4 regions of the Nissabacter sp. SGAir0207 genome follow, and region 2 is predicted to be linked to each of the others. Evidence: predicted binding sites of a transcription regulator. Region 2 holds the regulator's gene; each other region holds the start of a gene.
The links. The regulator CRP, encoded in region 2, controls carbon source genes, mostly activating them, when cyclic AMP is high. The targets are predictions, from matches to a motif close to ATGTGANNNNNNTCACAT.
Positions count from the first base shown of each region.

Region 1: a site for CRP is predicted at 1,013-1,030, ahead of ompW (outer membrane protein OmpW). Genes of this name have one in related genera too.
Region 3: a site for CRP is predicted at 502-519, ahead of C1N62_RS09130 (YchE family NAAT transporter). Genes of this name have one in related genera too.
Region 4: a site for CRP is predicted at 958-975, ahead of C1N62_RS11265 (nucleoside-specific channel-forming protein Tsx). Genes of this name have one in related genera too.

Region 1 covers NZ_CP028035.1:2,097,572-2,099,773, reverse strand. Annotated here, with positions in the region: gene C1N62_RS09060 (YciC family protein) at 1-444, opposite strand, end outside; gene C1N62_RS09055 (YkgJ family cysteine cluster protein) at 494-886, opposite strand; gene ompW (outer membrane protein OmpW) at 1,174-1,806, shown strand; gene C1N62_RS09045 (BON domain-containing protein) at 1,862-2,176, opposite strand.
Region 2 covers NZ_CP028035.1:277,700-279,901, forward strand. Annotated here, with positions in the region: gene C1N62_RS01180 (YccS/YhfK family putative transporter) at 1-508, opposite strand, end outside; gene crp (cAMP-activated global transcriptional regulator CRP) at 570-1,202, opposite strand; gene C1N62_RS01190 (OsmC family protein) at 1,532-1,939, shown strand; gene C1N62_RS01195 (phosphoribulokinase) at 1,969-2,202, opposite strand, start outside.
Region 3 covers NZ_CP028035.1:2,112,538-2,114,739, reverse strand. Annotated here, with positions in the region: gene adhE (bifunctional acetaldehyde-CoA/alcohol dehydrogenase) at 1-247, opposite strand, end outside; gene C1N62_RS09130 (YchE family NAAT transporter) at 769-1,413, shown strand; gene C1N62_RS09125 (ABC transporter substrate-binding protein) at 2,105-2,202, shown strand, end outside.
Region 4 covers NZ_CP028035.1:2,560,566-2,562,767, forward strand. Annotated here, with positions in the region: gene C1N62_RS11265 (nucleoside-specific channel-forming protein Tsx) at 44-913, opposite strand; gene C1N62_RS11270 (low temperature requirement protein A) at 1,303-1,857, opposite strand; gene C1N62_RS11275 (GNAT family N-acetyltransferase) at 1,935-2,202, opposite strand, start outside.

The sequences.
Region 1 (2,202 bases), 1.8 Mb from region 2:
CATCAGGCCGAGCTGGATCAGCAGCGTGCAGATAAACATCAGCAGCAGCAAGCGCGGCAGGATCGGCGCGGACGCCCCCAGCGCACGCAGCACGCTGGTCGGCTGTCGCTCAGACACCATGCGGATCAGCGTCAGCATCCCGCCGGCCAACAGCACATTGCCCACCAGCGCGGAGAAGGTCGCCGCGGCAGAGACTTTCAGCAACACCATCTGCTGCTCCGGGGACATCTGCTGGATAATCTCCTGCAGCCCCATGCCAGCCGTTGAGGTCAGGTCACTCTCTGCATTGGCCAGAATGGCAAGCTGGCCGCTGTCAGGGGTAAAGGCCTGATTCAGCAAGACAGAAATAAAGGCAGTCAGCAGCGCCAGCAACAGGATGCTGGCAAGCTGGTTGCGCATAAAATTAAAACTGTCACGGTACAACGTGTTGGCCGTGATGGGCATGAAAACTCCTTGGCGACAATCAAATCAGTAAGCCGCTGATTGTAACCTGTTACGGACCAGTGTGGCACCCCGCGTTCAGCGTCAGGGCGTCATCCGGCGGCAGAGTGACCGGCAGGGGCGGCAGGCCATAGCGCGCCCGCGCCCGGTCGCAGGCATCATTATGCACGCCGTTCTCACCGGATTGGTCAAACTCCCGGCACGGGGTCGGCCGGTTCAAATAGATGGAGCAGGAGACAGCGTGTCCAATATCGCCCTCAAGCGCGACGCAGCGCGGCGATTTACTGTTGGTTCCTTGCATGCAACGAAGAAACGGGGTCAGCGGCTCGGTACGATCGACAGGCACAACCCCGCCACCGTCCTCCGCTTCAGCCCAATAGAAAGAGACCCGGAAATGGGCGCAGCAGGCGCCACAACTGACACAAGGATTAAGATGTTCGCTCATCTTGATTACCCACCGACTCCTTACGGCTTCGAACCAAAACCCACAGGGAGTGAGCAACTTACCCACGCCCCCCACGTTACGCAAATGAAATTTTAAGCCAAAAAAGCCCCGAGAAAAGTGACCTGCTTTTGATCTAGATCAATTCATTGTTTTTTAATGAAATCAGCAAGAAGTGACGGGATGACACCTTTGTCAAATCAATGTAAAGATGCGCACGCATTCAAAATATAAATGCAATGACATTAACTATTTACGCGTGAAGGTGTTTGAGCCAAAAGGAGTGGAAAATGAAGAAGGCGTCTTGGATTCTGCTGGCCGCGGCGGCCCTGCCGGCGGTGGTCTCCGCGCATCAGGCCGGGGACATTATCGTCCGGGCCGGGACAGCGACGGTGCGCCCGACCGAGGGATCGGACAATGTGCTGGGGCTTGGCCCGTTCAATGTCGATAACAATACCCAGCTAGGGCTGACCTTCAGCTATCTGGTGACCGACAACATCGGCGTGGAGTTGCTGGCGGCGACGCCCTTCAAGCATAAGATTGGCCTGCAATCCACGGGCACCATCGCCGAGGTGAAGCAACTGCCGCCAACCCTGATGGCGCAGTACTACTTCGGCGACAAACAGGACAAATTGCGCCCCTATCTGGGCGTGGGCGTCAACTACACCACCTTCTTTGATGAGAAGTTCAATGACACCGGCACTTCAGCGGGACTGAGCGATCTCAGCCTGAAGGACTCGTGGGGCATCGCGGGTCAGGCGGGGCTGGACTACAACCTGAACGCGCACTGGCTGCTGAATATGTCGGTCTGGTGGATGAACATTGAAACCAAGGCACGCTTCAATGCTGGCGGTGAGCACCAGAGCATCGACACGCGCATCGATCCCTGGGTGTTTATGTTTGGGGCGGGCTACCGCTTCTGATCGCCAGAGGCAAAAAAGGCGCACCGGGGTGCGCCTTTTTTATGCGGCTGCCGCGTTACTTGATCTGCATCGCGTTCTCAACCGACTTCACGCCTGTCACCTGGCGCGTCACTTGGACGGCATGGTTGGCGTCCGCCATGGAGCTGACAAACCCGCTCAGCTGCACGCGGCCCTTGAAGGTTTCTACATTGATCTCACGGGATTTCAGCGAGTCATCCGCCAGCAGGGCAGATTTCACCTTGGTGGTCACCACGGTGTCATCGATATAGCCGCCGGTGCCCTCGGATTTGGCGGTCGGCGCGCAGGCCGACAGGGTCAGCGCCACCATCAGCGCCATGCACATTGCAGATAAGGCTTTAAATAACTTCATATCCATTCTCCATGTCAATTTAGGGT
Region 2 (2,202 bases):
AGAGCAGGCTGAGCGATTCACGCATCGGCTGCTCTTTCCACAGCCGGAACCAGCCCCAGGTAAACAGCCCATACCAGAGCGTGCCGAGCAGGAATAGCCCCGGCGCCTGCCAGAGCGGCGTGGTGCCAGCCATGCTGAGGGTAAAGATGGCCGCCACCAGCGTGCCGTTGAGCAGCCGGCCATGCAGCGGGCTGAGCTCGCCTGTCACGCCGAGCAGCAGCGCCAGCGCCAGCAAAATCAGCGGCAGCGGCCAGTGGGCGTAGAGCAAGAGCAGTTGCAGTATCAGGCTGCATCCGGCGAACAGCGTGCCGCCAATGGCCAGACGTTTTACATAGCGCCGATGGGGCGTGTCGAGACCGGCGATGTTGCAGCAGGCGGGCACCAGTGAGAAGAGCAAGCCGACCTGGAGCTGGCCGAACAGCAGCGCGATGGCCGCAGGCAGGCAGAGCACCAGCGTTTGCCGCAGGGCGTAGTTGACTTCAGGATGGTAAATAAGGCGGCGCCACATGTTCAATCAGGGAAGAACGGCGCAGTGCGGGGGGCCGCAGCTGCGCCGTGTTGATCCGGGATTAACGGGTGCCGTAGACGACAATCGTTTTGCCGTGGGCGGAGATCAGGTTCTGATCTTCCAGCATTTTCAGGATGCGGCCGACGGTTTCGCGGGAGCAACCCACGATTTGGCCAATCTCCTGGCGGGTAATCTTGATCTGCATACCATCGGGGTGGGTCATGGCATCAGGCTGTTTCGCCAGATTGAGCAGGGTCTGGGCGATACGGCCAGTCACATCCAGGAAGGCGAGGTTGCCCACCTTTTCGGAGGTAACTTGCAGGCGGCGCGCCATCTGGGAGGAGAGGCGCATCAGGATGTCCGGGTTGACCTGGATCAGCTGACGGAATTTCTTGTAGGAGATCTCCGCCACTTCACAAGCCGTTTTGGCGCGTACCCACGCGCTGCGCTCCTGGCCCTCTTCGAACAGGCCAAGCTCGCCGATGAAATCCCCTTGGTTGAGGTAGGAGAGGATCATCTCTTTGCCCTCTTCATCCTTGATCAGCACGGCGACCGAACCTTTCACGATGTAGTAGAGCGTTTCAGCCTTTTCACCCTGGTGAATCAGCGTACTTTTGGAAGGGTATTTATGAATATGGCAGTGAGACAGGAACCATTCGAGAGTAGGGTCTGTTTGCGGTTTGCCGAGAACCATTTGCTTTTATCCTCTGTTGTAATCGCTGCCCAAAATCACAGGGCTCAGAGTTCCCTGTACGGCGTTTTGAAAATACGCCTCTTTCAAGAGTATTAACTGTCTGATAATGCTGCAAGGCGGAGGCTGAAAAGTCGCCAAACGGCGGCCTCGTCGTTCCATTGAAAACCTGACCTTGCTCCATACAGAACATTTTGTTTCGGGTTTGTTTTATCACAGCCTGAACCGAGTGTCTTCTGTTGTCTCGCTTCAGCATGATGAAGATCGGCCCGATTGCCTGTTTGGCTGCGAGGGGTTAGGCTATTTTCAGAAAATAATCGGAGGGTGAGGCTATGCAGGCACGGGTAAAGTGGGTGGAAGGGCTGACGTTTCTGGGGGAGTCCGCGTCGGGTCACCAGATCTTGATGGATGGCAATGCCGGTGACAAGGCACCCAGCCCGATGGAGATGGTGCTGATGTCCGTGGGCGGCTGTAGCGCGATTGATGTGGTCTCCATCCTACAGAAGGCGCGGCAGGATGTGCGCGACTGTGAGGTGCGCCTGACCTCAGAGCGCCGCGACGAGGTGCCGCGCACCTTTACGCACATCAACCTGCACTTTGTGGTGAGCGGCAAGGGGCTGACGGAGAAGAGCGTGGAGCGCGCCGTCAACCTCTCGGCAGAGAAGTACTGCTCGGTGTCGCTGATGCTGGGCAAGGCCGCGTCAGTGACCCATAGCTTTGAGATTGTCAGCGTCGAGTGACGCCCAGGGGGGCGGCCCGCCGCCCCCGTTTACTTGATGATTTTCCCCTCCAGCAGCCGCTGCACCAGCGGTGCCATGATCAACTCCATCGCCAGCCCCATTTTGCCGCCCGGCACCACTAATGTATTGATATGGGAAATAAATGAGCCTTGCAGCATAGCTAGCAGATAGGGGAAATCGATCGCCCCCAGCCCGCGGAAATGGATCACCACCAGACTCTCATCCAGCGAGGGGATCGCCTTGGCGGCAAACGGGTTGGAGGT
Region 3 (2,202 bases), 1.8 Mb from region 2:
CATCTTTGTAAGCATTGTAGATATATTCAGAGGCAAAGTGGTTTTTGATGACTTTGTCTTCCACAATACCCATGCCGGACTCAGCAACGGCCATCTTCGCCAGGGGGATGCGGGCATCAGCGGCCGCGAGGGCAGCGGCACGGAAGATTTTGTCGACTTGCTCTTGAGTAAAGTTGGCATACTCGCGCTGGGCTTCTTTGACACGGGCGACGAGCGCGTTCAATTCAGCGACATTGGTTACAGCCATAATGCTCTCCTGATAAGGTTAAACTCTTTTAGTAAATGAGCTGTCAGCGCAGCAAGTATAGTTCTCACGACCCTGGCCAGCTGGGCCTGGGATCCCGTTCCATCGGGGAGCTGCAATATTGCTTATTTACTGAAAGAGCTTGTCAGAGTGCTGCTGTGTAGTGGGCCGGCGCCTGTGGCAACCTGGTGTGACAAGAGCGAGTGGCCTGCCGTTGTTGGGTATGTGAAGATTTTACGCCCCTGCAGGGTGGCTCTTTTTGATTTAGATCAAAAAAACTCCAAGCTGACACCTTTCAGCGCGCAATTAAACGATAAATTTTCTCAAACATAAGAGCAGGCTTTTATTTTTAATCGCGAAGCAACTGTAAAAATATATAGGCACCAAAACTTGGTTAATTATTTCTTGATGTAGGTTAATATCAATATTAAATGCTAGGGAAGTTGATGGATTACCGGTGGTGATTCTATTACATTAGCGCCTTCCAAAACTTCATCCCTATGGCCCTGTTAGCGGAGTTCTGCATGAGCCAGACACTGTTAGATTTCTCAGGATACATTAAATTTTTTATCGGCCTTTTTGCCTTGGTCAACCCCATTGGCATCCTGCCGGTATTTATCAGCATGACCAGCTATCAGGCTGCCGCAGGCAGAGACAGAACTAACCTGACCGCCAATCTCTCCGTGGCCATTATCCTCTGCACCTCCCTGTTTTTGGGTGACGCCATTTTGCGGCTGTTCGGCATTTCGATTGACTCGTTCCGCATCGCGGGTGGCATTCTGGTGGTCACCATCGCTATGTCGATGATCAGCGGCAAGCTGGGGGAAGATAAGCAGAACAAGCAGGAGAAGTCCGAGAGCGCCATTCGTGAAAGCGTTGGCGTGGTGCCTCTGGCCCTGCCGCTGATGGCCGGGCCGGGTGCCATCAGCTCCACCATCGTCTGGAGCTCGCGCTACCACAGCTGGCAAAATTTGCTGGGGCTGACACTGGCGATCGCGCTCTTCTCCTTCTGCTGCTGGCTACTGTTCCGCGCCGCGCCGCTGGTGGTCAGGCTGCTGGGCCAGACTGGCATCAACGTCGTTACCCGCATCATGGGGCTGCTGCTGATGGCGTTGGGCATTGAATTTATTGTGAACGGTATCAAAACCATTTTCCCCGGCCTGCTGTAATCTAGTTCCCTCTCTTTTTGATGCGCCCGGTGGGGCGCATCAGATAATTCGCGCCAGATTAAATGCTATTATTTGGTGCAACATCCGCAGTGTTAAACGGCAGTTGCACTAAAATGTGGCATAAAATTGATGTCGTTGTGCTAAAACGGTTCACTTCACTGTTTTCAAACATTTTCCCCGCTTTACTCTTGCCCCATCTCTCCCCGCTACTTACCTATGATGTTAATTTAATCACATCTTTCTGAAGGACTTGTCGGACGTGTGACAAGATGTTATTAGTGTTAAACAGCAGCCGCATAGCGATTTATTCTTTGACGGCGACATAAGTTAACGCTTTGTTTTTGAATAATTTGTTACAGCGCCACTTTTCAGGGCCAATGTAAATTGTGAATCAATTAACTGGCTGATATTACTGCCAATTTTATTGAGTCACGTGAAGCAAGCCTGTTTCTTCCAAGGTGGAAGGCTTATAAAAGAGAAATGCTTAACATTTCCGTAAAATATATTGGCACCCGTTTTTTGCTTCTGCTAATTTCCAAAGCCGCCCTGTCGCGGGAACTCAGTCGGCCATGCCGAAAAGCAGGCTTGGAAATTGCTTGTTAATGCTTACTTATCTGTAGATGAATGCAATGGGGAGGGGAGAGTGGCAGTAGGATCATTAAAGGTGACACCCGCACGTTTCGCATGTTTCATGGCATTGTCCAGCTGTTTCACCGCACAAAGCCTGTTTGCCGCCGACGTTCCTGCCAGTGCCGCCTTGGCAGAAAAGCAGAGCATCGTGATTAACAA
Region 4 (2,202 bases), 1.6 Mb from region 2:
CAAAAACCCGGCCGGGGCCGGGTTTGCGCGTCTGGGACGGGGATCAGAAGCTGTAGCCGATCACCGCGTAGTAGCCCCAGCCGGTGGACTTGACGTCGAAGTTGCCCTTGCCGAAGTTCAGCTCGGTGCCATCCTGCCATTGGCCGCCGTTGTGGAAGTAACGCGCCACAAAGGAGTAGTGCCAGTGCGCGTAGTTCAGCGCCAGAATGTGGCTGGAGGCGATGGAGTTGCTGGTGCGCGCCTTGTTGCCGTTCTCGTTCAGGTCAGAGCCCCAGTCAAAGTTGGTGAAGCCGATGTAACTAACGTGGCCACCCCAGACATCGCCCAGCGGCAGGAAGTACTTCACCTTGAAGCGGTAGCCATCCCAGCTGTTTTCGTTGGCGGCGCTGTAGTTCTCCCACTGGTACTTGGCGTAGACGTTCAGTGACAGGTTCAGCGGGGTGTGGGTGTCGATGTCGGTGCCCAGACCCATGTACCAGGTGTTCTGGCGGTTGTCGCTGTCCGGCCCCATGTCAAAGATGTAGTTGTTGGCGAAGTACCACTCTTTGAACGGCCCGAAGCTCAGGTCAGTGCCGGTCAGCTTGTCGATGGAGAAGCGCGGCTCGATCTCCATGAACAGCGGGGAGCCGTTTTTGTCCCAGATGCCGACGTCGTTGCCATTGCCGACGCCAAAGGCTTTCGGCACGTCCACATAGCCGTAGAAGTCGAACCAATCCTTGTGGGCAAAGGCTTCATACTCCAGATAGAGATCGTTGTTTAGCTGCGGCCCGAAGCGGGTGTGGTAGCTGCCCACCACGTTGACGCTCTGTTTCCACCAGTCGGAGAGGTACTCACCCTGTGTGTCATCCGCCATTGAGGTGGCGCTGTAAGAGAGGGCAGCCAGAGCGCCCGCGGCGAGAAGAGTTTTATTCATTGTCATTACCAGTGCTTTAAAGGGCGATTCCCTGCCAAACGGGGATGTGGTGAACCACACAACATGCGGCAGCGTTATTGCTCATTCAGGTGTGTCATCAGAAGCCACTCAGCCGGTCGGTGAGCAGCCGTAATGAGGGGCGGCGCTCCAAACCTTGTTACCGGCAATAATCAGGTGTCACTTAATATGCGATTATGTCAATAAATGTCAATTTTAGTTGCATAGTGATACATGTTTTTCGTGAGGACGATCACAATCTGTAACGGGACGTAAAGATACTGTTTTTTTGCGGCTGCGCAATCGTTTACTTAGCCAGACGCAATCGGTGGCGTCCGTTTGCTGGCTTTTTAGGCAGGAAAGGTAAGGAAGTGGGCGGGCATCGCCGCGCCCTATTGCGATCGCCAGGCGGCGCGACGGCTGCGCGCCAGCGGCTCCCACAGCAGCACCGCCAGCAGGATCAGCGTCGCCAGACCATTGGTGGTCAGTAGATCGGCATAGCCGCTTACCGGCAGCAGCAGCGCCAGCGCCAGCAGCCCAATCAGGTGCTGGCGTGGCACCCGCAGGCCGCGCCGGTACTGCCACAGCATCAGTGCCGCCAGCCACGCCAGCGGCGCGCCAACCAGCACACAGGCGGCCGGCAGGTGGGTGGCCTGCATCGGGTAGGCGATGACGCGCGCATTGCCCACCGCCCAGGCGCAGAGGGCGATGATCATCACCACATGGGTCAGGTGGCCGCTGCTGCCCGGCCATGCCGGGCGCACCGGCTGTGCCAGCGCGGCATAGTAGAGGCACCAGATCGCCAGCGCCCCCAGCAGCGCGGAGAGCGCCGCCAGCAGCACCGGCGTGCTGGGTGGCAGGTCACTCAGCGCGGTGATGGTCATCCAGGCGGCCAGCACCAGCAGCGCGGTGACCACCATCAGGTAACGGGAGAGCGTTCTTGGCATCTCGGTTCTCTCCAGCAAGCAGGGGGAAAGCCCACGTTACCCGATTTTTTTGACAAAAGATCGTGCCTGCGTGAAATTCAGACAGTTCGGCGCATGTCGATATGGGGAATCCCATCCTCATCATAGACTTCCGAGCAGGGCGAGAAGCCAAAACCGCGGTAGAACGCCTGCAAGTGGGCCTGCGCCGAGAGCACCACCGCCGCCTGCGGCCAGTGGCGCGCACAGGCCGCCAGCGCCTGCGCCATCAGCGTACGCCCCAGTTGCTGCCCGCGCGCAAAGGGTGCGACCACCACCCGGCCAATCGCCACCTCCTCGCCCGGCAGCAGGCGGGCGTAGGCCGCCAGC